2 regions of the Granulicatella sp. zg-ZJ genome follow, and region 2 is predicted to be linked to the other one. Evidence: riboswitches for the same ligand, from Rfam matches in the RefSeq annotation. Region 2 holds a riboswitch; the other holds the start of a gene.
What was found. A riboswitch is a leader RNA that binds a small molecule or an ion and turns the genes downstream of it on or off. The one in region 2 is predicted to bind nickel and cobalt.
Positions count from the first base shown of each region.

Region 1 (16,892 bases), on a different contig from region 2:
TGCTATGATTATAGAAATATTCACCTGCTGCATTATCCGGATTCACAACAGCAACTTGACGTCCACTATTGGCAAAAATTTTACCATCAGATGTTAAACCAATACCTCCGATTGCCCACGTTGCATCATTTGCACCTGTACTATCACCAGATGTTGCATCTACAATACGTACTCGTTTAGATAAGTAGCTTTCTAATTTTGTGTAATTATCTTGTGTAGCTGCACCTTTTTCCACTTGATCAGCTTTTACTGTTAAAATGTAATAATCTGGTGTATTGAATTGATTCAATAATAAACTCATATTCCCTTCACTATCAAAGGAAATATCACTACCTACAGCCCAACTTCCAGCTCTGAAAAAGCGTTCAAAAGTGTCAAATAAGTTGCTTTTAAAAAGCGTTGAATCAACATATCCAACTGGTTCTACTTTTTGTGTTGCTGGATCATAAGACCAGAAACGGAAATAAATATCAAATGTATGGTCTCTTGTTGCTTTTTTAAATTCATCTTCTGTTCCAGGTTGTACTTTATTAAAAGATGGATCATAATCACGTGTGTGCATCCCAAAATAATATTTACCATCTACTGGATTGACAGCACCGGCTGTCCATGAATTTGTTCGCATAATCGCTTTATCTGCCCAGGTAGACGCATCGCTGACAAATTCCCAATAGTGTTTAGTAATATCATAGCGATATACCCCAACAATATTTGTTCTATTTGGATTTGCCTGCCCATTGATCATTGTATTGATATCACCCATAAATCCGATCATATAAGCATATCGTCCATCTTGAGAAATACCTAAACCATTAAAACGTAAATTATCTGTTCCAGCTGAAAAACCTTGTTTAGCAGCTTGTTCTTTTAAATGGTCGTAAACATTTTGACCATTTGACATTTTATCTTGTGAAATTGGTGTCACAGATTTATTTTTTACATCTACTTCATAGATAAGACCACTGTATTTTGGATTAGCATCTGCACGTCCCGATGCTTGTACATAGTAATAATCACCATTATTACTAAAACGTCCAATAGTTAATGCACCTCCTGTATCAAGCGTTGGTGTTTCTGCATGTGCAACAAGCACATTATTGTTGATTGAATCTCCTACTGCAAATAACGATGTCCCTAATAAAACAGAACACGTTCCAACTGTTAATTTACGAATAGAAAATCTTTGTCGCTTATTAAAAATCATATAACCTCCTAATAATTATCATATTTTATGTTTTTCTTTTTGTCATAACACTTCTTTATGAATATATTGTTTCTGTGTTTCTTTTTTGATGAGTATCTCCAATACCGTCTTGAACATTGACGACTATAAAGAATAATCCGTCTAATCAATCTATCTTTCAGTGTTACAACCAGTGTTTCTCATTTCTACAAATTAATATTCAGCCTTTATAAAAAATAAATTTTGTTATTCATTTGCACATAAAATCTTTTTTCATCATTATTCTCATACTTTTTTACAAATACTTTATATAGTGTATTTATAAGTCCAACAGTCAGTTTAAGAAACATCAAAAACTGTACACTCCTTTCTTTAGTGAATAATATGTGTTTGTCCATTTAAGTAGACTTTTACGGACAAGCAAAATGAGAAAATATGAAAAATAGATATATTATTTTCATGTGTTTATTTTCATAAAACTCTTTTTATTTTGTGAATTAGAAAGGCTAACGGTATACATACCCACCCCCATTATTCCATTATAAACATTTGTACAAAAATGTCTAGTTTTTTAGGATTTTTTTAATATTATTTCACTTACTTTTTCAAATAAAAATAAGTTTTAAACAAAAGTATCCGACGTAAACAAATGTTTACGTCGGATACTTTCTTAGATTTATATACTTTTTTATAAGTTTATCAAAAATCAATTTAGTCTATCTTTCCATTTTATAAATATACGTTTTCATACACTTGAAAAAACCATATCTATCTTATTTTTTCTGAAAACCTAGTAGACGTAATCCATTTAAAATGACGAGTATCGTTGACATTTCATGGAAAAAAACACCTTTCGTTAAATCTAGAATACCAAGCATATTTAATAAAATAAGTACTAAAATCACACTAATTGCAAAAGCAATATTGACTCTTGTAATACGCCCATACTTTTGACTCAGTTCATACAATAAAGCAATTTTTGATAAGTGATTTTGTGTAATGATAACATCACTAACATCCATGGCAATATCGGTACCACTCCCCATTGCAATGCTAACATCTGCATGAGCTAAAATTGGAGCATCGTTGATTCCATCTCCAATCATACCTACAACTTTCTCATCATGTTTATATTGTTGCATATATGTTACTTTATCCTCCGGCAAACACTCTGCATAAAACTTAGGTAATCCTAATGTATTCGCAACACTTTTTGCAGCGTGCTCTCTATCTCCAGTAAGCATAACAACATCTACAAGATGTGTTTTAAATACCTCTACCATTTCTTGAGCATCTTTTCGTACTGCATCAACCAACTCAAAATAACCAATGACTTCGTTATTTTCTGAAACAAATAATAATGTTCCTTGACTTTCTTTTTCTAAATAATGATGTGTATCTGTACAATCACGCATAAAACGCTTATTACCAATAGATAGTTGATTCATTTGTAAACCACAACCTGCAATCTCTTGAATGACTACATCTTGTGGTAATGTCGGATAAGACACATCTTTAAAATAAGTCATAATTGACTTTGCCAATGGATGTGATGACTGACTTTCCATAGACAGCACAAGTGGTAAAACCTCTGGTTTATCCAAATGATAATGATGTACTCGAAATTGACCTGTTGTTAATGTTCCCGTTTTATCACTAAATAAAGTCGTCATACGCATCATTTTTTCCAATGCATTCCCATTTTTGATTAAAATACCATTTTTAGCACCAAAACTCATCGCACTGAGCATAGCTGGAGTCATTGATGCAATAAGCGCACATGGACTTGCGACAGTCAATAAAATCATACCTCGATAAAAGGCGTCTGTAAAACTCAATCCTTGGATACACATTAAATAAGTAATAAAGAATACAACTGTTATCAATACACCTAGCACATACGTTTTTTGTATTTGATGAATACGTTTATCTAAATGACTTTTACTATTATTAGCTGTTTTAACTAAGGATACAATATGTGAAAATACACTATCATGACTTGTTTTTGTTGCGACGTAAACACTCGTATCTCCAATATTGATTGTTCCAGCAAATACATCATCACCAATTTCTTTATATACAGGAATGCTCTCTCCCGTTAATACACTTTCATTCACGAGCATCACTTTAGAAGCTGTTCCATCCAAAGCAATTTGCTCTCCTTTTTTAACAATCAATGTTTGTCCAATATCAATCTGATCAATATCTACAATTTCTGTCGTATCATCTTCCTTTAAAACCATTGCTTGTTTTGGAATATGTGTCATTAACGATTCCATTGTTTTCATTGATTTTTGATACACATAATCCTCTAACATTTCTGAACCAGAAAAAATAAATAATAAAATAGCCGCTTCGCTAAAATACCCAATAGAGATGGCACCACATGCCGATAATATCATTAGAAAATCAACATTTAATCTATGCTCTTCAACAATATCAGAAATAACATCTTTGACAATTTCATACCCTAATAATACGCTAGCAAGACATAACCACAACGGACTTCCTGATAGCTGTATCTGCTCACATAATAAACCGATACCTAGACTAATACTCCCTGCCACAAATAGTTTTCCTTCCTTTGTTTTTAGTAAATCAAACATATTTTTCCTCTCCTTTTTATTTGATAATACAAAAAAGAGCATACCCGTGGACAGTTCGTACTGTCTCACAGATATGCTCAGTTCATTTACTAAACATTTTTCTGCTGTCTAAACACTTATAGACCCGGCTACGTAAAGAGCCATTACTGCTCTTTACTGCTTGTTCAAAAAATAATTTATTTCTATACATATATAATAAAAGAAATGACATATTTTGTCAAGAAAAGTTTGAGAAAAAATTCACTTTTTTACCAAAAATTTTGTTCTTTTTTATTCTTCAGATAAAATAAATTGTTCTTCTTTTTTATCAAATGATAAAAGATATGCTTTTCCACTCTCAACAGTTAATGATACTTTAGAAGACCCCCTTGTTGTTGTGACATTTTTATAAATCACACCAGGTCTTGTGTATGAGTAAGTCACTTCAAGCACAACTGTTCTCGGCATAGCATAAATTAAATATTGACCACTCTCAAAAAAGATTGCTACTTCACCACTAACACATGTACATAAAAATCTTTTTGCGTAATAATTTGATTTCCTCTATTAAAAGAAATTTTTACCGCTCCTGGATGCTGAGATAGCCATTTTTGTTTAGAACTTTTATTCATTTTATAAGATACAACACTTAGAATACATCCTAAAATCACAATTCCTATAAAAACATATGCCATTGGACCCATTGAGAAAAAATCGTTAATAAATTCTTCTATAATATTTCCTCCTTTCTTTTTTATTTTTTAATCTCTTTTAACACATTTAGATGTGTCACAGAACTTTTTTCACCAGTTATCCGAAGATCATCAAGAAGTTGATAATATTTAAAATTTCCAAATAATGTTAAATCAAATTCTTCTTGATGACCGGCATCGTTTACATAAAGTGTCAAATGACTATCCTCTTTTTTTGCATATAGTGACACACTATCAAAGGCATAGCACTTTTTTGACCTTTCTCAAAAATACAAAAACTCGTATCATCAATCGCAATCTTCATATTTATCTGCCTTACTAATGAAACAAAAATAAGAAGAAATAAAATACCACTGAATAAGATAGCGGTTTTAAAACTAAAAAATAATCGAGAATAAAATAAACAATACCTATACCAATGACAGTCGCTACAAATTGCCAAATTAAAGCAAATGGACTGATACGATAGACTTTCATTCTACCCCTCCTTTACCTTTTATTATACCGCAAGCCTATAAAAATACGAATGCTTTCATGTTAAAAATCTGATTAAATCAAGGACAAACCAACATTGGTTTATCCCTGATGTCTATCCCACAACAGCAATGACTTCTATTTCTATTAGAGCATCCTTTGGTAAAGCTGCCACTTGATAAGCGGCTCTTGCAGGAAACGGTGCTGAAAAATAACTTGCATATACATCATTCATTTTTGTAAAATCAGCAATATCTTTTAATAAAACAGTTGTTTTCACAACATTTTTCATCGTTAATCCTGCCTCACTTAAAATAAACTGGATATTTTCTAATGATTGTTTTGTTTGTTCCTCAATCGTACTACCTGCAAATTCACCTGTTTCAACACAAATTGGTAGTTGACCAGAAACATAGACAGTGTTTCCTACTTGTATTGCTTGAGAATAAGGACCAATAGCTGCCGGTGCTTTAGCACTTTCTATTTTTTTCATATAATACCTCCATCATCAGTTTTGTTCATTTAATATATCATCAACACATGATGATAGCAACTTTACGAATAATTATATCAATTTATCTATCGCATTTTTCAAGTCAATTAAAAAAATCTCTTTCATCTTATTGAAGGCACTATTTTCTATTTCTCTATAAGTACTCGTAAGGACTGTTTGAATTGTATTACCCAACGGACACTCTTTATTCGTATTTTTATCAATTTCAAGTAATGATTCTTCATGAATTGCTTGAAAAATATCAAATAATGTGATGTCTTTAGAAGATTTTAAAAGTCTCGGTTTAGCACTACCTTGTTTTGTTTCAATCAAATTTGCTTTTTTTAATTGAGACATAATTTGTCTTACTAATGCTGGATTTGTATTGATACTTTCAGCAATATCTGTACTTGTGATACGTTTATCTTCACAAAATACTTCTATATACAAAAGTATGTGAATAGCATCAGATAATTTATGTGAATGTTTCATGTTTTAACCTACAATCGTCACATAACCTTTTTGCAGAAGTGTATCTCTACCTCCACGAACACTATTGTCTTCCCACGTTAGAAATGCAATCACTTCGTTATTATTCAAATCTAATAATTGAGATATTGTCATACCACTTTCTTCAATCCAGTTAATAAAATATTTCCCACTTTCCAATTCAATGGCTTCATAAGGATCTACTTCCTCTGAAGGACCACCGTCCTCAACCTCACCCACAGATGTCCATTTTAACTTACCTTCTTCTAAGTATTCCATAATGAAGTGAAACCCTGTCTCGTACTGTACATCTAATTTCTTTCCTTTTAACATTTCAAATAGTGTCATTATATTTCTCCTTTTGTTATTTTATAACTTACATGTATTTTAACATGTAAGTTATAAAATAATAATAAAAAGAATTATTTTTCATAAAGTTCTTTTTTATTTTTGATTAAATCACACAAATAAAATTATGTTATACTAAAATTTAAAAATAAAAAACCGATAACGAAGAACATTCCTCATTATCGGCTGATAAAATCACTTATTCTTTTTTATTTCTAAATGAGTATACTACTCCAGCAATAACAAATAGAACTAATGAGTAAATAGAAGAATCTATAGTTCCTGTTTTTGGCAAAATAGAATTTTTATTTTCTTCTATCAATACTTTACTTAAATTAGAAGAATTAGTAGGTACTATTGGTTCAACATATGTATTGGTTATTGTATAACCATTTTTTTGAGTTCCTTCGACATTAACGGTATATGTGTTGGCTCCTTTTGTTACTCGATTGTTCGCTTCACCAACTTCTTTCACGGTATAGATATTCGGTGTTGCTTGTTCTGGAGTATCTACGACTAATAAATTTGTAAAATCATGTTTCCATTGATTAGATTCGTTTAAGGTAACAGGAGCACCTATTGCTTCTCCATTTTTATATAACTGTACTTGTACACTACTTTCACTTACTTTTCCGACCCATACTTTTGTGACACTCACACTTGTTGTTCCTGGTTGTAGTGGTGTTGGTTTGATTGGCTCGACATAGGTATTGGTTATTGTATAACCATTTGCTTGCGTTCCTTCTGTATTAACCGTATATGTGTGGTCTCCTACTGTTACTCGATTGTTAGCTTCCCCAATTTCTTTCACAGTATAGATATTCGGTGTTGGTTGTTCTGGAGTATCTACGACTAATAAATCTGTAAACTCATATTTCCATTGATTAGATTCGTTTAAGGTAACAGGAGCACCCATTACTTCTCCATTTTTATATAACTGTACTTGTACACTATTTTCGCTGACGTTTCCACGCCACACTTTTGTGACACTTACAGTTGTTTTACCTGGTTGTAGTGGTGTTGGTTTGATTGGCTCAACATAGGTATTTATTATCGTATAGCCATTTGCTTGCGTTCCTTCTGTATTAACCGTATATGTGTGGTCTCCTACTGTCACTCGATTGTTAGCTTCACCAATTTCTTTCACTGTGTATACATTTGGTGTTACTTGTTCCGGAGTGTCTACAACGAACAAATCTGTAAACTCATATTTCCATTGATTAGATTCGTTTAAGGTGACAGGAGTACCCATTGCTTCTCCATTTTTATATAACTGTACTTGTACACTATTTTCGCTGACATTTCCACGCCACACTTTTGTAACACTAACTCTTGTTTTCTCTGGTACATACGTATTTGTAATCGTATTACCTAAAATGGTTTTCGTATAGTTTTCTGGAACATTCACTTCATCTACTGTATAGGTGTAAGCTACTCCACTATTATCTGTTGCTGGTAAGTCTCGCCATGTATGGCTTGTTGTACCTGAAGTCAATTCTACGACTTCACCATAAACGACTCCATTTTGATACAACTGTACTGAAATCGTTGGTTTTTCTGTTGGTCCATTCACCCAGACTTTGTTTACAGTGTATTCCGTTTTTCCTGGTACATACGTATTCGTGATGGTATTATCTACAACTGTTTTTTCATACCCTGCAGGAACGTTGACTTCATCTACTGTATAGGTGTAAGCTACTCCACTACTGTCTGTTGCTGGTAAGTCTTGCCATGTATGGTTCGTTGTACCTGAAGTCAATTCTACGGCTTTACCATAAACTGCTCCATTTTGATACAACTGTACTGAAATCGTTGGTTTTTCTGTTGGTCCATTCACCCAGACTTTGTTTACAGTGTATTCCGTTTTTCCTGGTACATACGTATTCGTGATAGTATTATCTACAACTGCTTTTTCATACCCTGCAGGAACGTTAACTTCATCTACTGTATAGGTGTAAGCTACTCCACTATTATCTGTTGCTGGTAAATCACGCCATGTATGGCTTGTTGTACCTGAAGTCAATTCTACGGCTTTACCATAAACTGCTCCATTTTGATACAACTGTACTGAAATCGTTGGTTTTTCTGTTGGTCCATTCACCCAGACTTTGTTTACAGTGTACTCCGTTTTTCCTGGTACATACGTATTGGTTATCGTATAGCCATTTTCTTGATTTCCTTCCACATTAACAGTATATGTATGGTCACCTACTGTTACTCGATTGTTCTCTTCCCCAACTTCTTTCACTGTGTATACATTTTCTAAATTTTCCGATTTATATTTTGGAAGCTTCATAAATGTATATGTCCAATTTCCATTTTCTGTTAATTGAACAGGGTTTCCTTCTGGATTACCATTTTTATACAATTGAACAGTAACACTCGTTTCTTTAACACGACTAGCCCATTGTTTTGTAACTTGAACTTGTATCTGTTTTTCCCATCCTGCATACGCATGCAATACATTTGGAGTGATAATATTGGTAATCGGTGTTGTTCCAGATGCAAATCGTAATGAAAAATCGAATGGATTGGCATCTCTATTTGCTACTATTTCTGCATCTGTTATTGGATTATTATCTTCTGTGCCATCTGCATGATGATTATACCAACCGACTAAAGCATACGTTGGACGTGTCGGTTGAGAAGTGTCATCCAATAATTTTAATTGTGGAATATCTGTCCAAGGATCAGTTGAACTATATATTGTATATAAAAACTCTTTTTCCGTCCCTGAATCAAAAGTTCCGCCATTTGCATGATAAATCATTTTAGCACGTTGTCCTAAAACAACTTGCTTAGTCATTGGGTTTAATACAAAATCCCACATTCCAACACTTGTATGATCTGAAAGTGGTGCAATCGGTTGAGTAGTGTCTTTACTTACATAATGTAATAACTTAGCATCTTCACTAGTCGCTTCATAAGCATTTGTATTTAATTTTTCATTTGCAAATTCATTATTATTCGCCCCTCTAGCAACAACATAACCAACGTGACGATTGGCATTTTCAATATATCCCGTAGCAATACCGGTAGCTATCAATTTAGGTGTTTCACTAATAGAAACATTAATCGGTTTCGTTAATGCACCCGTTAAAATAATCGAAGATTGCCCGTCTAAAACACGAACATCTCCACCTTGAATGGTTGCATTTGGCGTGATAATCACATCTTTTGCAGCGTAAATATTTTCGCCACTTAATTCTCCTTGTTTTAAGTGGTGTGAATTGCCAACAGACCAATCTCCTTTTGTATTGTTTTGTATAATGGCATTATCTACTTTTAAATACCCTGCATTATAGATACCGCCAACCATTTGGTAACCTACATTATTTGATATATTAACACCGCCTGTTAATGTTAAATTACCTTGATTATAAATAGCACCCGCATTATTGGAAGCCGTGCCGCCAGTTATAGAGCCTGATTCCATAAACACGGTATTACCTGGTCCTATAAACATGCCACCACCATATGACAAATTTCCCCATGTATAAGCTGCGTTGTTCATCAATCTCGTATTTTTCAAAGTTAAATCAACACCAGATACTTCATCTCGTTGATTTGAAATCGCAATAGCAGCACCTGATACATCTGCCATAAAATTACGAATAGTTGTATTTTCTATTTTAGCAGTAACGGTACTACCTGTATAAAATGAAATAGCTCCACCATATTTAGCAGTATATTTTCCTGCATTCCAAAATGCTCCACGACCTTCTAAAGTAGAATCGATTAAATTAAATGTTCCACTTCCAACAACTTGGATTAACCCACCTGCTTCTTTAACACGTGTGCCATCTCCTACAGACATAGTTGTATTGGAAATTGTCAAATGTGATCCTTCTGAAGTAATTGCTCCACCTGCAACACCAATTTCCCCTTTTCCCTCTAATAAAGTAAAATTAGAATGATGAACTTCAGCATGAGATACATTTTCAAATTTAATAGCTCCTCCAGTATTAAATGGACCAGCAACTTTAAATGTTGTTCCATAAATAACAACTTCACTATCAGTTGCTTCAATAGCTCCACCTTGATATCCACCTTTTGTTTGCCAATCATCATTGCTATTTTCTTCAAATACCGTAGTAGTTTTATCAGTTGAAGCTGCATCTTTATTAATATAAAGTTTAGATCCACCTTCTAGTTTGATCGCTCCACCTTCTCCATTTGAACCATTTGGTGAAGATCCTGATCTGTTATGACTAAAGCGTCCACCTACAATATTAATCGTACTCGTTCCAGCATAAATCGCTCCACCGTGAGGGGCTAAAATAGGATCACCCGGTTTTTCAACGACAGGGGTATCTTTTTTAGTTGTATTTTCTATAAATTCAACATTTTCTAAATTTAATGTTGCATGCTCCGCAAAAATAGCTCCACCACTATAACGTTGTTTATTTACAGTATCTATTATGTTCTTTTCAAATAATTGAGTCGTTCCTTTTTTTACAATGGTATTTTTTAGCGTTAATGTTGCACCATTAGTAACAAGAAATAAACGAGATTGATTATTCCCATTAAGACGAATATTTTCAAAAGTAACTTGTCCACCAGAAGCGATAAACATATTCTCTATCAAACCGTTTGTTGTTAATTCAACACCATCAGATGCTGTTATTTCAACTGTTTTTTGGGATAAATCAATAGAACGAGATATTTCGAAAGAAGAATTAATTAGAATATTATCGCTATTTGATTCCAATGCTTGAATAAGTTCATCTTGAGTATTAACAGTAACTGTTGTAGCATAAATCGTTTTCAAATTCATACAAAACAAGCAAGTGAAAAAAATCACAAATACTGAATGCCATTTTAAACTTTTTGTACTCATATTGTGCATACTCCTTTTATACTTTATTTTTTGATAAAAATTTGAATATATTATTACACATATTATACGACCAATCATCCGTAATTTGTCAAGGATTTATTCGGAAAAACTTTACAATTTATTGTCTAATTCATCATTTTGACATTTTTTTGAAATGTATCAACAATAGAAGTTATTCAGGGAATATGTTAATGTAGTAGAACGAATATTTTATTCTGTATTTTTTGTTTGTTTTAAAAATATCAGGTCTTAATAATATAAGTCTTAAAATTTATGAAAAAAGCAGCAAATACTGTATATTGTTAAAAGATTATAGAAATTTTATCTTATTGTGATTGTAGTGAGTATTCAAAAAAAGAAGTTCTATAATAAATATATGAATAAAGACTTGAAACTATAACTCAAGTATTTGATTTTAACTATTCAATTTTTCTATTTTGCTATTCCAAACTGGAATAGCAAGTAACACAATTACTAATATATAAACTATCTTATCTGCTATAGTATTATTAAGTAATTGCATATGATCTGTTGCCTTAATATTCGAATTAAACATATTAATAACTGCTGTAGAAAAACTAATCGCTAATGGTATAACTACAGATAAACCAATAACAGAAATAACATAATTTAACATCTTACTTACGTGATAACCAAAATCCTGATCTGGCTCGTTTAAGAGAATTCCCATAAAGAAATGATCTCCAAGACCGATAATTCTCGTCCAGCAACCTTCTGGCTGATTGCCCTCCTTACACAGATACACAAGGATATCGTCAATATAATTTTCATGTCTACAACTATCTAGGAAAGACATTTCTCTTGTTTTTTCAACTTCTTCATCAGCATCATAATAATGAAGCATCTCGATTTTATCCTCATAACGATTCGCTAAGCTTCTATCCTCATCTGCAAAGAAAAGGAAATCATCTTCAGCGACGGCTCCTACTCTAATAAAGGATCTTGTTTCTTTAGATGTTTCCCAAAAGCTTGCATTTCCGTCCTTTATTTGTGCTGCTGCAATTACTTCTAATGTCAATCCATCTTCACTATCATAGTAGCCGTAGGTAAGTACACCATTTGCTTTCTTTGCACCAGGGAAATCAACAAGAGCAGCCTTCGTTGTCTTTGTTATTGGTAATACACAAAAGTGTTGATAAAACGGTCTAAAACCTGTTTCTTTATAATTCATCTATTAGTCCTCCTTACTTGATATGTATACGCATATTAAATAGTCATTGTAAGAAGTCTCCTACTAAACGATCTTACTTTAAACCTAACCTCATTATCTCTTCGCAAACCTGGAGGAACTTTTCATATAATTCTCCATAATCTACATAAGTTTTATGTACTGCATAGAACACCGCAGTGTTCACCTTCTTATTACCAATCAAACTATATCGTAATGGTTTGATCTGAATTTTCTTTAAATGAGCATATCTTTCTTCCTCAATACACATGATGATATTTCCATTCTCAAAAAGGCAGTATATCGATACCACCCACCAATTCATATAAGGTGTCACACTTGAAGTACCTTGGCCATACTGTCCTTTAAAATCTGCCCATCACAAATCGGTCTTTCCTTAAAAACATAAGGAATCTTTAAACCTTGTGCTTTTTTTGATTCAGCATTTCTATCTGCCTACTCAACAAAATGTGTATATGTATTTTCAAAGGTCGTAGGAGAAACCATCTGACTCACTTCACTTGTATGGTTAGCCTGTCCAGATTTCTGAATTTCAAATGATACAAGGCGTTTCACTTCACCAATACACTCATCGATTGTTTCCAGATAATAGAACCACGTGCCATCTTTAGCTTCATCGCAGTGATAAGAGGTCTTTTGTGCCCAGTCAGAAGTAACATTGAATATCTTATACACTTCTTTCTCGACACTAATTCCGTATACCAACAATTCTAGAATGCCTACTGAAACGATATTCTTTTCTGCTGATACAGTTACCGGAATTAACTTAAGTGTATTTTTAATCCCATCAAACAGGTCATTAAGGCGAAGTGCTATCGTATCTACAACTGCAGCACCTTCTTCAAATGAGCCATTAGTCCATACGCCTCGTATACTATCTTCCTTTTCACCTCTACATCTGTAATATACAGGTCCAGAATAAAGATAGTCTTCACCTAAAACAAGATAGTTTCCGTCATCAGTTCTTTCAAAAAGATGTGAGTGTTTTTCAAAATCGATACCTTCATTAGTTCTGTTATAGCAATAATCTGCCGGCAAAAAGCTGTTCCTGTTCATAGGATATGTAGCTGTCACAAGACTGTACAATTGATCCGGCGTCATCTTTGATGTAGTTCCATTTGAGCTGACATAGTCATTGATGACTTCTATTACTTTTTCCTCGATTGTCATGACTCAATCACCTCCAGCTTATCTCTTAATTCTTCCAGCGTTTCTGGCATACGTGTCAGATCAACAAAATGCAGTCTGACTGTTGTTCCATCGCCAGATTCAAATTCTATATCAGAATAATCACGCATCTCATCATTTAATGGGTAGAGAAGCCAGATTTCTGATGTTTCATATTTCTTAGAGTAAGCATACATTTGATACATATCACTTTGAGAAATACCATAATTGGCGTGTTCACTATTGATGAGGCTTTTCCATTTGGTATCCATTATGACGATTCTATCACCACGCTTACAAACGATATCTGGTCTCAGCGCAAACTGGCGTCTTGGATCCATGAACAAATAATATCCTTTGTCCTGACTTGACACTTCCCAGCCTGCCGGTCCTAGCACCTTCTTTATTTGCTGCACTACATAACTTTCGTATACACTCTCCATTGGAAATAACAATGCCCTTGATGTATTCTTACCAGAGAATGTTGTAAATGATTTATTCATAAGAAATACCTTAGACCACTGCATAAGCATTTCATAGTCTTTCGTATTTCTATCAATTTTCACCTGTGAAAAATCCTTCGTATAATTCGTTGAAGGTTCCACCATTTCAAATGTTGTCAACAACTGTTTAATCTCTTTTGAGTTTTCAGTACTCGTTGTCAACTTCTGTAATTTAAGTAATGTCGCTTTGACAAGTTTATTCTCTGATCTATTTGGATGGAATTCATCATAGGCAACATAGAATCTTTCCCTATGCGCCATGTTTGTTTTTATGTGCTGGCTTGTAAGAAGTTTCCCTTTATAGAATTTGAGATTATCTTCTTGTCCAACATATGCAGATTTAATGCCACGCTTAACCAGCTGTCGTACTTCTTGCAGATACATATTTATAAAAATCTCATAGAGATTCATGCGATCCACTTTTAAACTAGAATCATTAAATACCTTACTAGGAAAATCCTTCATGCTTTTTAGCATCTTCAGGAATATTCTTTTTGTTTCCTTATTACCAGTGTCTTCTCCAGAATCAAAGCTAATCTTAGGAAGTATCTGTATCTGATAACCGCTATTCATCTGGATCAAACCTACATAATTCTTGATAGTTACGATATCACCAACATTACGTTTATAAGAAATGTGCATAAAATCCAATGCATCAGCATTTTTTTCATCTCCTGAGAATTCATGGATAAATTCCACAAGGTTATGGAAAGTCGCTGTATCAAGATATTTATATTTTTCATCATTTTCGAAATCAACATTTCCGGTAATAGTATCAAACTCTCTCACCTCTAGCAATTTATCCATTTATCTCACCACGCTTTATATAATCTGTTTGTAACTTTCAAGGTTATCAAATGCCTCACTGTTGATGGTGTATTTCTTGTCAGGAAGATCAACAACATCATCTGCATTGCCCTTGAATATACTTTTGACTTTAACCTCTTCGTCAAGAATGAACTTCGTTGAAGGATCTGTCTTTCCATTATCACCAAGGACCAACTGGATCTTCTGATAATCTTCATAGAAGTATTCCTGAAGAAGCGGAATAACAGAATTTTCGAAGATTGCCCTTAGGGTTTCTATTGTTGGATCTTTTGCAAGTTTTGTAAAGAACGCATGACCAATTGTATGTTCTCTATCATAGAGGAAAGTAATACGTTCATTAATCTTTTCAAGCATTTCTACAACATCAAGATCATCTACCTTGTCAGCACTAATATCTCTGAGTACATTCGCATCTGGCATCATCTCAACAAACTGAAATCTTCTACGAAGGGCAGTATCCATTAAAGCAATCGAACGATCTGCAGTATTCATTGTTCCAAGAATATATACATTAGACGGAACACTAAACAGATCTCCTGAATAAGACAGAACTGCCGCAGCCTGCTCATCCATTCCTTCTCTCTTAGTGTCTTCGATCAACGTAATCAATTCACCAAAAATCTTTGAGATATTTCCTCTATTGATCTCGTCGATAATAAACACATAATTCTTATTTGATGACACCTTATTATTTTGAACTAAATCACCAGATTCAAGCACAACTTTCGACACTTTAGCATTACGATCAATTTCATTACTCTCTGGCATAGTTACACCTTTACAAAATGCTTTAAAAACTCCATCTTGAATCGTATATCCTATGTCATCTCCAAAATTCAATACTGGTTTGATGCCTTCGATAAATTCCTCATATCCATAAGACTGATGGAAAGTAGTAAACGCCACTCTACCTGTATCCAGCAGTTCACGATAACGAATCATCACTTCGTCATAATCCATAGCTTTTACACTATCCAGATCAAGCTGATCACAAATAGCCACAGCGTAAATTGCAGTGCTGTATGTTTTACCTGTTCCTGGAGGGCCATACAGGATCATATTTTTATCGTATGCAATTACTGATTCTTCCTCCGTTGTAAGATCAATATGAGATAAATCCATTCCCTTTAATGCCTCCCCCAATTCGTTTCTAAGTTTCCAAGAGTATCTACGTTTACCCTTTTCTACTACATATCTCCCAACAAACGGAACTGTGTAATAGCGCTGACGACCTCCATCAACACAAAGTGGACAATTCGTCTTTCTATGTACTCTCTCACCAAAGATACGTCCCCAGTTATTATATGAACCAGCTGAACCTCCATAGATTTCAGCAAGATTAGCACATGTAGATTTCCCACCCAGTTCAAGTATCATCTTGAACATTTTTAGGCTATCTTTATTTGTAACATCCGGATTATTAAGCAATTCGGTCCACTTCTCTTTTGTGATTCCCGGATCATATTCTTCTAAACTTGGCCAGTATGTAACGTCGTCAGCTTTCTTGCCAATTAGTTCTAACCACATCTTTTTCAATTCTGGTAAAACACTCGATTTAATCTCGATACCAGATCCCATTGGACTCCACTGCTGGTCAGGAAGTGTAGTTTTAAGGTCATCCTGCATCAACATTGATTCTGTATCATAATCTTGAATCCAGTCATATTCTGTATCTATGTGATTAGATTTAACTCCTGCTTCAGCTTTTTCAGGATCGTAGTGATCTGCTTCATAAGCGCCTTTCACTACATATCCATGAGCAAGAATTCCTCTAGGTTTAGAACCTGTCTTAATCAAGAAAATCTCATCACCAACAGTAGGTTGCTTACTTGCACAAGTCCAAGACTCAACAAATTTGTTTCCAAGCTTTGTATCTTTACACCATGTTTTGTAGTTTGTCCAATTCCAGCTTGCAGGATTCCATGTTAACAGCCATGCACGGCCAGTTGATTGTGTAGAGAATTTTCCAATGACATGCTCGTAATATGGAATGATCTTCTTTACTGCGGCCATTACATCAGTGTCATATTGTTCGTTTGTTTTACCCTCTGCTGACTCA
Region 1 covers NZ_WNJY01000023.1:637-17,528, forward strand. Annotated here, with positions in the region: partial or broken gene GMA11_RS09355 (YSIRK-type signal peptide-containing protein) at 1-1,204, opposite strand, end outside; gene GMA11_RS07025 (heavy metal translocating P-type ATPase) at 1,957-3,789, opposite strand; NiCo riboswitch at 3,848-3,967, opposite strand; gene GMA11_RS09200 (hypothetical protein) at 4,060-4,236, opposite strand; gene GMA11_RS09205 (hypothetical protein) at 4,275-4,472, opposite strand; gene GMA11_RS07035 (hypothetical protein) at 4,523-4,711, opposite strand; gene GMA11_RS07040 (hypothetical protein) at 4,800-4,958, opposite strand; gene GMA11_RS07045 (RidA family protein) at 5,071-5,448, opposite strand; gene GMA11_RS07050 (Rrf2 family transcriptional regulator) at 5,521-5,940, opposite strand; gene GMA11_RS07055 (MoaF N-terminal domain-containing protein) at 5,944-6,285, opposite strand; gene GMA11_RS07060 (Cna B-type domain-containing protein) at 6,485-11,125, opposite strand; gene GMA11_RS07065 (hypothetical protein) at 11,541-12,317, opposite strand; gene GMA11_RS09210 (hypothetical protein) at 12,771-13,505, opposite strand; gene GMA11_RS07075 (McrC family protein) at 13,502-14,812, opposite strand; gene GMA11_RS07080 (McrB family protein) at 14,828-16,892, opposite strand, start outside.
Region 1: another riboswitch for nickel and cobalt. It lies ahead of GMA11_RS07025 (heavy metal translocating P-type ATPase); the one in region 2 lies ahead of GMA11_RS01980 (heavy metal translocating P-type ATPase).

Region 2 (16,892 bases):
TTTTGGACCCGTTGTTGTATTATTTGTTTCTGCGGGTGTTTCATGAGACAAACGGATTGCATCTTTAGCGTCTGCAATCAAATGGAAAATAGAGAAAATAGATTTGCGATTCATAATACTTGCTTCATAAGATTCATAAATCGCATCTGACACAAATTCTCTTGTATCATAAGACAATTCTCTATCGTCCACATGAGCTAATAAATAATCTAAAAATTGTAACCCAGTAATACCAGGTCTTGCTCTCAAATCATTAAATCCATTGATATATATATCCAAATCATTTAATCGTTGAAGATTTTTTGATTCACTAATTTTATAAAGTTTATCTAGCAGATTTTCTTTTGTTATTGAAAATCTTGATAAATTCAATCGATTAATTTTATCAACAAGCTCACTATGTTTTTGCGCCAATGCTTGATCTTCTTCGGACAGCGCTTCTTCTTCATTTAACGAAATATATTGTTTTTCAAAAGCTGTCAACATGTCTAAATAACCTTGCGTTGAATTACCACCTAAAGCAACTTTTTCTTTAAATTGACGTAAAGCTGTTTTAATACGTCTTAATTGCTTAGGATCATCTTTATAAGTATCCTCTGCTTGTTTTTCAAGATCTTGTGCTTTATTGATAACAACATCTTTATCTAAATCACCACGAACAAAGGCTCCAACAATATCTGGCAATTTATTTTTGAAGTATTCTTTTTCTCCACCCGACATAATTTTCACATAGTGACTATGATCACCATGTGAAATAACAAAATAGCCATCTTTAATTTCTAATTGCTCCGGAGAAATACCCATTCGTTCTGCAATAGATAACCATTCATTTTCAAAATCTGCCTCTTTATCATCTGTCATAACAGGTACTTTTAATTTGTTAATAGGAATAGCATACGGATGAATATGGGATGGATCATATTCATGTGTCGGTTCATTAAATACAAAGTATCCATTATGGACTTTGATCGCTTCTCTTGGAACACCATACGCCGCTATAATATAGTTTATTTTTTCTTCTAAATCATCTGGCAAATTCGTGGGTTCTTCTGGTTTTGGCTCTTCTGTTTTTGGTTCTTCTGTTTTTTCTTCCTCATGAGGTTTCACAAAATCAGACGGAAGATCTTTTTTGTAAACATAATGGAAATGATCTCCATGACGTACAACATATCCTTCTTCATCTTCACTCACAATATCTTTTGGATCAAATGCAAATTGATGATGTTCATTTTCTTCACTATGATGTTCATTATCGTCATGCATTGAATTATCTGCATCGTGATATTCATGACCTTCGTGCGTATTATCTGATTCATGCTCTTTATTCACTATATCATTTACACCATGTTCGTGGTCATGAGCTACTTCATGCTCATCATGATGTGCTATTGTTGTGCCGTTATTCACACTGCCTTTTGGAATAAAGTGGAAATGATCTCCGTGACGTACAATATATCCGGTTTCTGTTTCACCAACAACATCACTTGGACTAAACACATAATCATCATGCTCATGGTCATGGCCTGCTTCATGCTCATCATGATGTGCTATTGTTGTACCATTATTCACACTACCTTTTGGAATAAAGTGGAAATGATCTCCATGACGTACAATATATCCGGTTTCTGTTTCACCAACAACATCACTTGGACTAAATACATAATCATCATGCTCATGGTCTACTTTGTGCTCATCATGATGTGCTATTGTTGTGCCGTTATTCACACTGCCTTTTGGAATAAAGTGGAAATGATCTCCATGACGTACGACATACCCTAATTCATTTTCTTCTACAATATCCTTTGGATCAAACACATAATAATCTTGTTTTTCAACCATTTTTTCAAAAATAGCATTCTCAGGTACTTTACCATGAACAAAGTGATAATGATTACCGTGCTTTAATAAATAACCATTTTCAAAAACTCTACCCACAACGGGTACTGGTTTGTTTTGTTTAATTTGATTTGCAATTGTTTCATATAATGCTGTTTTGTCTTTTGTATTTTCTGTTTGCTTATTGGATACGGGTGCCTCCATTTTCGTTACATTATTTGTTTGTGATTGCAACAACGCAAAAGCACACACACTTGTTAACGCAACCGCTCCTACTGTTCCGATAATAATATGTTTTCTCTTCATTTTTCTCCCTTTCACAAATCGTAATAGTTACATTTTGTATAATAAAGGATTTTACATAAGATGTCAATTCTATTATATGGCTTCATAATAGGTTTATTGTGCAAAATAGTATGTATTTTAAATAAATTTATGCATCAAGAACAATATATACTTTATTCTGAAATCCTCTTGTCAATTAAAGTTTTTAAATAAAAATGGACTTAAAAACAGGAAATACCCAATATCATTTATAAATATCTATTAGAAACCCTTTTTTTATCAGCTATGAAACACTTCACTTTTTATATCACTCTATTTTTATGCATTATGGTAATGTCATCATATTGGACTAAACCCTTATTTTTTACCTAAAGAGTTGATGTGTAATAAAGCAATGGTAACTATACACGACTATTCTCAACGATAGAAAAATATAAAAAGATGGTGAATGCTTTAACCATTCATCACCTTTTCATTACATCAATACCATTCGGTATAGAGTTACAGAACACCAAAAACACCCTAAGATGATGTCTTAGGGTGTTTTCCAGACAAATAAAACACTGTTATTCTGTTTCTTCTTCCAATCGTTTTCTCAATGCCGCAATCATCATACCTAATCCAAAGACAGTCGCTCCGTAGAACATTGTATCTTGTCCTTGTTCACCTGTATGTGGCAAGTTTTGACTTGCTGGTTTATTAGGACTTGGATTTTCTGATGTTGGTTTGTTTGGTTTTGGCATATCTGGTTTTGGTTTTTCCGGAGTTGGTCTATCCGGTTTTGGCATATCTGGTTTTGGTTTTTCCGGAGCTGGTTTATCCGGTTTTGGCATATTTGGTTTTTCTTCTTCTGAATTTGGTCTATAAGGAATTTCAATATTTTCAATTGGATTCATTGGCAATTTCGGTGGAATATATCCTTTAGACGGATTTTCTGGATCTACTGGTTTCAACGGATTACCTTCTGGATCTTCAGGTGTATATCCAGGAACATATGGAATCGGTTCTTCACTATTCTCTGGAGTACCTGGAATAGTTGGATCTCCATTTGGATCATTTGGATATGGGATTGGATCTTTTGGTGTTTCTCCGTCTGGTAATTTTGGAATCCAGCTACCTAGTTTTTTATAGGTAACAACTACTGTTTTATCAGCAGTATTTTCCGTTGGTGTTTCTTCTTCCACAACAGCTTTATCAGCAACGTATCCTTTAATTAGTTTTGATGCTTCCTCATTCCATTTACCATCTTTATTCTTATCAGAATCAACTTCATGGCTAACTTTCCACTCACCGTAAACAATCTCGCCAGTTACATGGTTAACAGTCGCTTCACGTGTAAAGGTTACTGTCTCTGTACGAGTAGCATCCGCTTCTCTTCCATCTTCTTCATACACATATTTAATCATACGTGTCACTTGTTTTACCAAGTCTTTTTCAGTAACACCTGCTGGCCATTTTGGTCCATTTGGTTGTTTTGGATCAATTGGTTGACCTGGTTCAATTGGTGTTGTAGGTTCATTTGGATTTGGAAGTGGATTTGTTGGATCCTCTGGTTTTGGTGTAATTGTAGAGAATTTAGGTCTAACAACTACTTCAAATGTTTGACTTGGGTCTTTTCCAACAACATCTTCGACTCCATCAAAAACTCTTCCTCCAGGTATTGTAAAGCCATCTTTTACAATTTCATAGCCTTTATCGATAAGTTCCTGTTTCTTAGCATCTGTTGTGTACTTAATTGGTTCGTCCTCTTTACCAACAACAGTATCAACTGAATTCTTAATCTCTTTTACAAGTGTTCCTGTTTCATCCACATACTTGATAATCGCCAACTGAGATGCCTTTTCAGCTGGTGTTGTATTAGGTGTGTAGATAACAACTTCAGTAATATTCGTTGCATTCTCATCAACAACTACATCTTCTTGAGTGGATTCTGGATGAACCACTGTACTATTATGTATTGCTGTTGTTGCTTGATGACCTGCTACTACTGGTAATGTTTGACCTTCAAGAGTACTGTCACTATTTTTAGCTTTCCAGTCACCATAAGTAATTTTACCATCAACTAAATTCACTTTCGCTTCACGCTCAAATGTAACCGTAGTTGAGAATGTCTTAGCTACTTCTTGTCCCTTGTTATCAATGTATGAAATCGTACGTGTCACTTCTTTAGTTAACACTAAATCTTTCACTGTATCTGGCCATTTTGGTCCGTCTGGTTTATTTGGATCAACCGGTGTATTTGGTACAGGTTTCTCACCATTTGGTGTAACTGGCTCAATACGTGGTGTTAATACAAACACAAAGTCTTGTGAATTATCCGGAATATTATCAAAAGTATCCTCTTTATCATAACTATCACGGTTCGTTACTGTGTAACCTTGTTGTTCGTATTCTTTAATTTTCTCAGTAGGATCATAGCCAAATTTTTTGCCTTCTTTACCTGTTAATGGTTCATTATGTTTTTCTTCGTTTGTACCCGTAACAATAAATTTAACACTACCTTTTTGATCCACTGTTTCTTTATCCTTCACATAAGGAATATTTGTATCTTGCTTTGGATTTGCTGGTACTGGTGGAGGATTATAACCTTTCGTTGGATCCGTTGGATCTTTCGGTGTTAATGGATTTCCACTTGGATCTTGTGGTGTATAACCTGGCACATAAGGAATTGTTTCGTCTGTTGGGTCACCTGGTTTTGTTGGATCTGTTGGATTATTTGGATAATCTACTGGATCTTTTGGATCTTTATCATCCGTTGGATTTGGATCAACTGGTTCTACACCCTGTGGGATTTCTGGAATCCATTTTCCAATTGGTGTATAAACAACTTTCTCAACAATATTTGATGAATCTCCTGTTACTTGTACATATTTTTCAGTTGTATTTGGTTCAACATCTTTGTCACCATTTGTAGCTGATGTAACAATATATCCATTCACAACTGGTAATTTTTGCCCATCAAGAACAGAATCATTATTTTCCGCTTTCCAGTCACCATAAGTCACATTACCCGTTACAAGATTAACTTTTATTTCACGTACAAATGTTACTCCGTCAACAAATTTTTCATGAACTTCTTCATCTTTATCATTCACATAACTAATTTCACGAGTAACTACTTTAATAGTTGAAAGATCTTTATCTTTTAAATCTTCTGGCCAGTTTGGTGAATTTGGATCATCCGGATTAACTGGTTGACCTGGTTTTGGTGTTTCACCTTCTGGTGTATTAGGTGTTATTGTCTTAATAATTGGTCTTACCACAACAGTAAAGACTTGGCTTGGATATTCTCCTACATTATCTTTTATACTATCGTATACTTTTTCTCCACCATTTGTGAAGTCATCAGACACAAATTCATACCCTTGTTTTTCTAACTTAGTAATTTTTTCAGCTGTACTATATTCAATTTTATCTCCTGCAAACCCTGTTTTCGTATCTGGATCTGCAACAGCTTTTTCTGTATTCTCTTCAATATAGCGAATAACTGCTACTTGTGTGTCTTTTTCTTCTGGTGCTTTTGGTGCGTATACAACAACTTCAACAATATCTTTTGTATCAATAGTTGTTTCAACTGGTTTTGTTGTTGTGTCTGATTCAACAACCGTTCCATTATTTGTTGTTACAACAATATCATGATTTTCAACCGTTGGTAACGGATTTCCTTCTAATATTGAATCTCCATTTTTGGCTGTCCAGTCACCATAAGTGACTTTACCAGTAACTAAGTTCACCATAGCTGTACGTTCATACGTCACAGTATTTGTATTTGTATCAGCAACTTTTTTACCTGTTACATCCACATAAGATACCGTACGTGTAATTGTTTTCGTTAAATCTAATTGACTAACTGTTTCAGGCCATTTTGGTCCGTCTGGTTTTTCTGGATTAACTGGTTGACCTGGTACAGGTGGATTATCATTTGGTTTAACTGGTTCTACACGTGGTTCCAATTCATAAACAAAGTCTTGTGAATTGTCTGGAATACCGTCAAATGTTCCTTCTGAAGAATATGGATTTTTATCTTTATCTCCAATATTCGTTACTGTATAACCTTGTTGCTCATATTCTTTGATTTTTCCAGCAGGATCATAGCCAAATTGGTCACCTTCTTTACCAGAAATATTTTCTGTGTGTTTCACTTCTCCAGTATCTTTTACTTTAAAAGTTACTGTCCCTACTTGTGTTGGAGCCACTGGTGTATATAAAACTTTCTTATCTGAAAGACCAGTAATGACACCATCTTGAGAAATTGTTGCTGTTTCAGCTTCAACACTTGCTTTATCAAATGTATAACCGTCTTTTTCTTTTGAGGTAACTTCAGGAGCTTCTGATTTAACAGCAGTCCATTCACCATACGTTACTTCGCCAGTCACATTATCAATCGTCATTGAACGTGTAAACACAACTTCTTGAACAACATCTTCAAATACTTTTTCTGCATTATCATCCGGTGTTGCTGCATAACGGTAGCGAATTGTACGTGTTGCTTTCTTAACAAGTTCTTTTACTTCATTTGGCCATTTTGGTCCATCTGGATTATTTGGATTTACTGGTTGACCTGGTTCAACCGGTGTATTTCCTTCTGGATCATTTGGATTTGGAATTGGACTATCCGGATTATTTGGATCAGGCATAATTGGTGTTAATTTATGTCTTAATGTTACTTCAAATTTTTGTGTTGGATTTGCATCAGACTCATCTTTCTCATTATCAAACACAAGTTTTGTTGGTACACCGTCCTGAACTAATTCGTATCCTTGATTCACATATTCATCAATACGTGATTTCGTTGAGTAATCACTTGTTGCACCAGTAGCACCATTTCTTTTATCAACATCACCTAAAATAATTGGTTTATTCGGATCATTTATATCTTTATACGTAATGGTTGCATGTTGTACTACTTCATTTGGAACATAAATAACTTGAACATCTTGTGGATCAGAATCACCAGTCAAGTTTGTTAATGCATCGACACTTGGTAAATGTGGTGTATACCCTGTAATTTCAGGTGAATCAACTTTATCCATTGTATCTGTTGTTACTGGTGTCCATTCACCATAAATCACTTCACCTGTTACATGATTTACTTCTGCTGTTCTTGTGAATGTCAATGTTTGTGTTACAGTTGGTGCTTTATCTTGTTCAACTGGTTTACCATCATTGTATACATAAGTAATATTACGTGTAATAGTACGTACTAAATCTTTTTCAGCTACACCTGCTGGCCATTTTGGTCCGTCTGGTTGTGTTGGATCAATTGGTTGACCTGGTTCAACTGGTGTTGTTGGATCATTCGGATTTGGTACTTTATTTGTTGGATCTTCTGGTTTTGGTGTGATTGTGGATATTTTCTTTTTCACAACTACTGTAAAGACTTGAGTAGGATCTTGTCCAACCGTATCTTTTTGATCATCAAATGTTTGCCCAGCATCAGTTGTAAAATCATCAGATACAAAATCATATCCTTGTTTTTTCAACTCTTTAATTTTTGATGCTGTACTATAGTCAATTTTATCTCCTGCAAACCCTGTTTTTGTATCTGGATCAGCAACTGTTTTATTGGTACCCTCTTCAATATAACGAATAACCGCTACTTGAGTTTCTTTGACTTCTGGTGTTTTTGGTGCATATACAACAACTTCAACAATATCTTTTGAATTTTCAGTTGTCTCAACTGGTTGTGTTGTTGTATTCGCGTCAACAATTGTACCATTATTTGTTGTTGTAACAATATCATGATCTTCAACTACTGGCAGCACTTGTCCCTCTAATGTTTTATCAGCATTTTTTGGCATCCAAGGCGTATACTCTATTTCGCCAGTAACAATATTTACGGTTGCACTACGTTCATACGTCACCGTATTTGTTTTTGTTTCAGCAACTGGTTTACCTGTTGTATCGACATAAGATACTGTACGTGTAATTGTTTTTGTTAAGTCTAATTGATCTACTGTTGCAGGCCATTGAGGTCCATTTGGTTCATTTGGTTCAACTGGTGTATTTGGTTCTGGCTTAGGCTCTGCTGGTGTTACTGGTTTTTTCAATGCTTTTACAACTACTGTGAAGACTTGGCTTGGATCTTCAGCTAATTTATCTTCTGTTGTATCGTATACTTGACCATCATCTTTTGTGAAGCCATCTGAGACAAGTACATATCCTTGTTTTTTCAATTCTTCAATTTTCGGAGCTGTATCGTAATTGATTTTCTCATTTGCTTTACCTTTTACCGAATCTGAGGCAGCAACTATTTTATTTGTCGTTTCTTCAACATAATTGATTTTTGCTGCTTGATCTGGAAGTTTTTTATAAACAACCGTCACGTCTTGTGGATCTGACTCACCGTTTAAGTTTGTTTCTGCTTTTACCGTTACTTGATCTGGGGTATAACCGTCAATCGTAGGGCTTGTCACTTCCGGCATTTCGTTTGTTGTAACAGGTTGCCATTCTCCATAAGTAATCGCACCTGTCACATGATTTACTGTAGCCGTACGTTTAAACGTTAATGATTGAATTACTGTTTTTGGTTCTCCATTTTCCATAACTGGTGTACCGTCATCGTATACATAATTAATTACACGATCGACTGTACTGATTAAATCAGATTCATCTAAACCTGTTACTGGCCATATTGATTCATCCGGATTTTCTCGAGTTGGTGTGATCACAATAGATTCTCCAGGTTTAACCGGTGTATTACCCGTTGGATCATGAGGATTTGGTACTTTATTCGTTTCACTATCCGGGTTAGGTGTAATAGTCGTTTCTTTAGGTCTTACAACAACCTTAAAGACTTGTCCTTCCTCTCCTAATTTATCTGGAATTTTATCATAATTTGTGTCTTCTGTTGGACGATCTTTAAAACCATCTGTTACCAATTCATATCCTTTTTGTTTTAAAACATTAATCATTGGTGTTGTGTCATACATAATCTCAGCACCTGTATTTCCAACAACAGATGATTGTGGTGCTACAACATTATCTAATTCATCAACATATTTAATTGTTGCAATTTGTGGTGTATCAATCGTTTCATCTAGCACATATTGATATTTAATCACTTGGTCGGTTTTTGTGACATTACCAGATTCTGGTGCTGAGCCATCTTTTAATTTAGGCACACCATTTTCTCTCACTAAGCGATATACTTTACCTTCTACTGAACGAATAAATTCTGGAACATCTGTTGATGTATATGGAGTATAAAGTAATTCATTTGTTACAACATCCTCTCTACCCATAGTCACTTGTGCAGGTAGAATAGCGATAAATTCATTATTAACAACCGTTCCAATATCTCCAGCTAATTTTTCTTCTGTATTAGCAATATAATATTCACGATATACATTTCCTTTTACCGTTAATATTGGAATAGACGCACCATCCCCCCAATACGGATCTGTGCTATGATTATAGAAATATTCACCTGCTGCATTATCCGGATTCACAACAGCAACTTGACGTCCACTATTGGCAAAAATTTTACCATCAGATGTTAAACCAATACCTCCGATTGCCCACGTTGCATCATTTGCACCTGTACTATCACCAGATGTTGCATCTACAATACGTACTCGTTTAGATAAGTAGCTTTCTAATTTTGTGTAATTATCTTGTGTAGCTGCACCTTTTTCCACTTGATCAGCTTTTACTGTTAAAATGTAATAATCTGGTGTATTGAATTGATTCAATAATAAACTCATATTCCCTTCACTATCAAAGGAAATATCACTACCTACAGCCCAACTTCCAGCTCTGAAAAAGCGTTCAAAAGTGTCAAATAAGTTGCTTTTAAAAAGCGTTGAATCAACATATCCAACTGGTTCTACTTTTTGTGTTGCTGGATCATAAGACCAGAAACGGAAATAAATATCAAATGTATGGTCTCTTGTTGCTTTTTTAAATTCATCTTCTGTTCCAGGTTGTACTTTATTAAAAGATGGATCATAATCACGTGTGTGCATCCCAAAATAATATTTACCATCTACTGGATTGACAGCACCGGCTGTCCATGAATTTGTTCGCATAATCGCTTTATCTGCCCAGGTAGACGCATCGCTGACAAATTCCCAATAGTGTTTAGTAATATCATAGCGATATACCCCAACAATATTTGTTCTATTTGGATTTGCCTGCCCATTGATCATTGTATTGATATCACCCATAAATCCGATCATATAAGCATATCGTCCATCTTGAGAAATACCTAAACCATTAAAACGTAAATTATCTGTTCCAGCTGAAAAACCTTGTTTAGCAGCTTGTTCTTTTAAATGGTCGTAAACATTTTGACCATTTGACATTTTATCTTGTGAAATTGGTGTCACAGATTTATTTTTTACATCTACTTCATAGATAAGACCACTGTATTTTGGATTAGCATCTGCACGTCCCGATGCTTGTACATAGTAATAATCACCATTATTACTAAAACGTCCAATAGTTAATGCACCTCCTGTATCAAGCGTTGGTGTTTCTGCATGTGCAACAAGCACATTATTGTTGATTGAATCTCCTACTGCAAATAACGATGTCCCTAATAAAACAGAACACGTTCCAACTGTTAATTTACGAATAGAAAATCTTTGTCGCTTATTAAAAATCATATAACCTCCTAATAATTATCATATTTTATGTTTTTCTTTTTGTCATAACACTTCTTTATGAATATATTGTTTCTGTGTTTCTTTTTTGATGAGTATCTCCAATACCGTCTTGAACATTGACGACTATAAAGAATAATCCGTCTAATCAATCTATCTTTCAGTGTTACAACCAGTGTTTCTCATTTCTACAAATTAATATTCAGCCTTTATAAAAAATAAATTTTGTTATTCATTTGCACATAAAATCTTTTTTCATCATTATTCTCATACTTTTTTACAAATACTTTATATAGTGTATTTATAAGTCCAACAGTCAGTTTAAGAAACATCAAAAACTGTACACTCCTTTCTTTAGTGAATAATATGTGTTTGTCCATTTAAGTAGACATTTTTGTACAAATGTTTATAATGGAATAATGGGGGTGGGTATGTATACCGTTAGCCTTTCTAATTCACAAAATAAAAAGAGTTTTATGAAAATAAACACATGAAAATAATATATCTATTTTTCATATTTTCTCATTTTGCTTGTCCGTAAAAGTCTAGTTTTTTAGGATTTTTTTAATATTATTTCACTTACTTTTTCAAATAAAAATAAGTTTTAAACAAAAGTATCCGACGTAAACAAATGTTTACGTCGGATACTTTCTTAGATTTATATACTTTTTTATAAGTTTATCAAAAATCAATTTAGTCTATCTTTCCATTTTATAAATATACGTTTTCATACACTTGAAAAAACCATATCTATCTTATTTTTTCTGAAAACCTAGTAGACGTAATCCATTTAAAATGACGAGTATCGTTGACATTTCATGGAAAAAAACACCTTTCGTTAAATCTAGAATACCAAGCATATTTAATAAAATAAGTACTAAAATCACACTAATTGCAAAAGCAATATTGACTCTTGTAATACGCCCATACTTTTGACTCAGTTCATACAATAAAGCAATTTTTGATAAGTGATTTTGTGTAATGATAACATCACTAACATCCATGGCAATATCGGTACCACTCCCCATTGCAATGCTAACATCTGCATGAGCTAAAATTGGAGCATCGTTGATTCCATCTCCAATCATACCTACAACTTTCTCATCATGTTTATATTGTTGCATATATGTTACTTTATCCTCCGGCAAACACTCTGCATAAAACTTAGGTAATCCTAATGTATTCGCAACACTTTTTGCAGCGTGCTCTCTATCTCCAGTAAGCATAACAACATCTACAAGATGTGTTTTAAATACCTCTACCATTTCTTGAGCATCTTTTCGTACTGCATCAACCAACTCAAAATAACCAATGACTTCGTTATTTTCTGAAACAAATAATAATGTTCCTTGACTTTCTTTTTCTAAATAATGATGTGTATCTGTACAATCACGCATAAAACGCTTATTACCAATAGATAGTTGATTCATTTGTAAACCACAACCTGCAATCTCTTGAATGACTACATCTTGTGGTAATGTCGGATAAGACACATCTTTAAAATAAGTCATAATTGACTTTGCCAATGGATGTGATGACTGACTTTCCATAGACAGCACAAGTGGTAAAACCTCTGGTTTATCCAAATGATAATGATGTACTCGAAATTGACCTGTTGTTAATGTTCCCGTTTTATCACTAAATAAAGTCGTCATACGCATCATTTTTTCCAATGCATTCCCATTTTTGATTAAAATACCATTTTTAGCACCAAAACTCATCGCACTGAGCATAGCTGGAGTCATTGATGCAATAAGCGCACATGGACTTGCGACAGTCAATAAAATCATACCTCGATAAAAGGCGTCTGTAAAACTCAATCCTTGGATACACATTAAATAAGTAATAAAGAATACAACTGTTATCAATACACCTAGCACATACGTTTTTTGTATTTGATGAATACGTTTATCTAAATGACTTTTACTATTATTAGCTGTTTTAACTAAGGATACAATATGTGAAAATACACTATCATGACTTGTTTTTGTTGCGACGTAAACACTCGTATCTCCAATATTGATTGTTCCAGCAAATACATCATCACCAATTTCTTTATATACAGGAATGCTCTCTCCCGTTAATACACTTTCATTCACGAGCATCACTTTAGAAGCTGTTCCATCCAAAGCAATTTGCTCTCCTTTTTTAACAATCAATGTTTGTCCAATATCAATCTGATCAATATCTACAATTTCTGTCGTATCATCTTCCTTTAAAACCATTGCTTGTTTTGGAATATGTGTCATTAACGATTCCATTGTTTTCATTGATTTTTGATACACATAATCCTCTAACATTTCTGAACCAGAAAAAATAAATAATAAAATAGCCGCTTCGCTAAAATACCCAATAGAGATGGCACCACATGCCGATAATATCATTAGAAAATCAACATTTAATCTATGCTCTTCAACAATATCAGAAATAACATCTTTGACAATTTCATACCCTAATAATACGCTAGCAAGACATAACCACAACGGACTTCCTGATAGCTGTATCTGCTCACATAATAAACCGATACCTAGACTAATACTCCCTGCCACAAATAGTTTTCCTTCCTTTGTTTTTAGTAAATCAAACATATTTTTCCTCTCCTTTTTATTTGATAATACAAAAAAGAGCATACCCGTGGACAGTTCGTACTGTCTCACAGATATGCTCAGTTCATTTACTAAACATTTTTCTGCTGTCTAAACACTTATAGACCCGGCTACGTAAAGAGCCATTACTGCTCTTTACTGCTTGTTCAAAAAATAATTTATTTCTATACATATATAATAAAAGAAATGACATATTTTGTCAAGAAAAGTTTGAGAAAAAATTCACTTTTTTACCAAAAATTTTGTTCTTTTTTATTCTTCAGATAAAATAAATTGTTCTTCTTTTTTATCAAATGATAAAAGATATGCTTTTCCACTCTCAACAGTTAATGATACTTTAGAAGACCCCCTTGTTGTTGTGACATTTTTATAAATCACACCAGGTCTTGTGTATGAGTAAGTCACTTCAAGCACAACTGTTCTCGGCATAGCATAAATTAAATATTGACCACTCTCAAAAAAGATTGCTACTTCACCACTAACACATGTACATAAAAATCTTTTTGCGTAATAATTTGATTTCCTCTATTAAAAGAAATTTTTACCGCTCCTGGATGCTGAGATAGCCATTTTTGTTTAGAACTTTTATTCATTTTATAAGATACAACACTTAGAATACATCCTAAAATCACAATTCCTATAAAAACATATGCCATTGGACCCATTGAGAAAAAATCGTTAATAAATTCTTCTATAATATTTCCTCCTTTCTTTTTTATTTTTTAATCTCTTTTAACACATTTAGATGTGTCACAGAACTTTTTTCACCAGTTATCCGAAGATCATCAAGAAGTTGATAATATTTAAAATTTCCAAATAATGTTAAATCAAATTCTTCTTGATGACCGGCATCGTTTACATAAAGTGTCAAATGACTATCCTCTTTTTTTGCATATAGTGACACACTATCAAAGGCATAGCACTTTTTTGACCTTTCTCAAAAATACAAAAACTCGTATCATCAATCGCAATCTTCATATTTATCTGCCTTACTAATGAAACAAAAATAAGAAGAAATAAAATACCACTGAATAAGATAGCGGTTTTAAAACTAAAAAATAATCGAGAATAAAATAAACAATACCTATACCAATGACAGTCGCTACAAATTGCCAAATTAAAGCAAATGGACTGATACGATAGACTTTCATTCTACCCCTCCTTTACCTTTTATTATACCGCAAGCCTATAAAAATACGAATGCTTTCATGTTAAAAATCTGATTAAATCAAGGACAAACCAACATTGGTTTATCCCTGATGTCTATCCCACAACAGCAATGACTTCTATTTCTATTAGAGCATCCTTTGGTAAAGCTGCCACTTGATAAGCGGCTCTTGCAGGAAACGGTGCTGAAAAATAACTTGCATATACATCATTCATTTTTGTAAAATCAGCAATATCTTTTAATAAAACAGTTGTTTTCACAACATTTTTCATCGTTAATCCTGCCTCACTTAAAATAAACTGGATATTTTCTAATGATTGTTTTGTTTGTTCCTCAATCGTACTACCTGCAAATTCACCTGTTTCAACACAAATTGGTAGTTGACCAGAAACATAGACAGTGTTTCCTACTTGTATTGCTTGAGAATAAGGACCAATAGCTGCCGGTGCTTTAGCACTTTCTATTTTTTTCATATAATACCTCCATCATCAGTTTTGTTCATTTAATATATCATCAACACATGATGATAGCAACTTTACGAATAATTATATCAATTTATCTATCGCATTTTTCAAGTCAATTAAAAAAATCTCTTTCATCTTATTGAAGGCACTATTTTCTATTTCTCTATAAGTACTCGTAAGGACTGTTTGAATTGTATTACCCAACGGACACTCTTTATTCGTATTTTTATCAATTTCAAGTAATGATTCTTCATGAATTGCTTGAAAAATATCAAATAATGTGATGTCTTTAGAAGATTTTAAAAGTCTCGGTTTAGCACTACCTTGTTTTGTTTCAATCAAATTTGCTTTTTTTAATTGAGACATAATTTGTCTTACTAATGCTGGATTTGTATTGATACTTTCAGCAATATCTGTACTTGTGATACGTTTATCTTCACAAAATACTTCTATATACAAAAGTATGTGAATAGCATCAGATAATTTATGTGAATGTTTCATGTTTTAACCTACAATCGTCACATAACCTTTTTGCAGAAGTGTATCTCTACCTCCACGAACACTATTGTCTTCCCACGTTAGAAATGCAATCACTTCGTTATTATTCAAATCTAATAATTGAGATATTGTCATACCACTTTCTTCAATCCAGTTAATAAAATATTTCCCACTTTCCAATTCAATGGCTTCATAAGGATCTACTTCCTCTGAAGGACCACCGTCCTCAACCTCACCCACAGATGTCCATTTTAACTTACCTTCTTCTAAGTATTCCATAATGAAGTGAAACCCTGTCTCGTACTGTACATCTAATTTCTTTCCTTTTAACATTTCAAATAGTGTCATTATATTTCTCCTTTTGTTATTTTATAACTTACATGTATTTTAACATGTAAGTTATAAAATAATAATAAAAAGAATTATTTTTCATAAAGTTCTTTTTTATTTTTGATTAAATCACACAAATAAAATTATGTTATACTAAAATTTAAAAATAAAAAACCGATAACGAAGAACATTCCTCATTATCGGCTGATAAAATCACTTATTCTTTTTTATTTCTAAATGAGTATACTACTCCAGCAATAACAAATAGAACTAATGAGTAAATAGAAGAATCTATAGTTCCTGTTTTTGGCAAAATAGAATTTTTATTTTCTTCTATCAATACTTTACTTAAATTAGAAGAATTAGTAGGTACTATTGGTTCAACATATGTATTGGTTATTGTATAACCATTTTTTTGAGTTCCTTCGACATTAACGGTATATGTGTTGGCTCCTTTTGTTACTCGATTGTTCGCTTCACCAACTTCTTTCACGGTATAGATATTCGGTGTTGCTTGTTCTGGAGTATCTACGACTAATAAATTTGTAAAATCATGTTTCCATTGATTAGATTCGTTTAAGGTAACAGGAGCACCTATTGCTTCTCCATTTTTATATAACTGTACTTGTACACTACTTTCACTTACTTTTCCGACCCATACTTTTGTGACACTCACACTTGTTGTTCCTGGTTGTAGTGGTGTTGGTTTGATTGGCTCGACATAGGTATTGGTTATTGTATAACCATTTGCTTGCGTTCCTTCTGTATTAACCGTATATGTGTGGTCTCCTACTGTTACTCGATTGTTAGCTTCCCCAATTTCTTTCACAGTATAGATATTCGGTGTTGGTTGTTCTGGAGTATCTACGACTAATAAATCTGTAAACTCATATTTCCATTGATTAGATTCGTTTAAGGTAACAGGAGCACCTATTGCTTCTCCATTTTTATATAACTGTACTTGTACACTACTTTCACTTACTTTTCCGACCCATACTTTTGTGACACTCACACTTGTTGTTCCTGGTTGTAGTGGTGTTGGTTTGATTGGCTCGACATAGGTATTGGTTATTGTATAACCATTTGCTTGCGTTCCTTC
Region 2 covers NZ_WNJY01000004.1:169-17,060, reverse strand. Annotated here, with positions in the region: gene GMA11_RS01990 (pneumococcal-type histidine triad protein) at 1-2,142, opposite strand, end outside; gene GMA11_RS09465 (YSIRK-type signal peptide-containing protein) at 2,688-10,730, opposite strand; gene GMA11_RS01980 (heavy metal translocating P-type ATPase) at 11,483-13,315, opposite strand; NiCo riboswitch at 13,374-13,493, opposite strand; gene GMA11_RS09165 (hypothetical protein) at 13,586-13,762, opposite strand; gene GMA11_RS09160 (hypothetical protein) at 13,801-13,998, opposite strand; gene GMA11_RS01970 (hypothetical protein) at 14,049-14,237, opposite strand; gene GMA11_RS01965 (hypothetical protein) at 14,326-14,484, opposite strand; gene GMA11_RS01960 (RidA family protein) at 14,597-14,974, opposite strand; gene GMA11_RS01955 (Rrf2 family transcriptional regulator) at 15,047-15,466, opposite strand; gene GMA11_RS01950 (MoaF N-terminal domain-containing protein) at 15,470-15,811, opposite strand; partial or broken gene GMA11_RS01945 (Cna B-type domain-containing protein) at 16,011-16,892, opposite strand, start outside.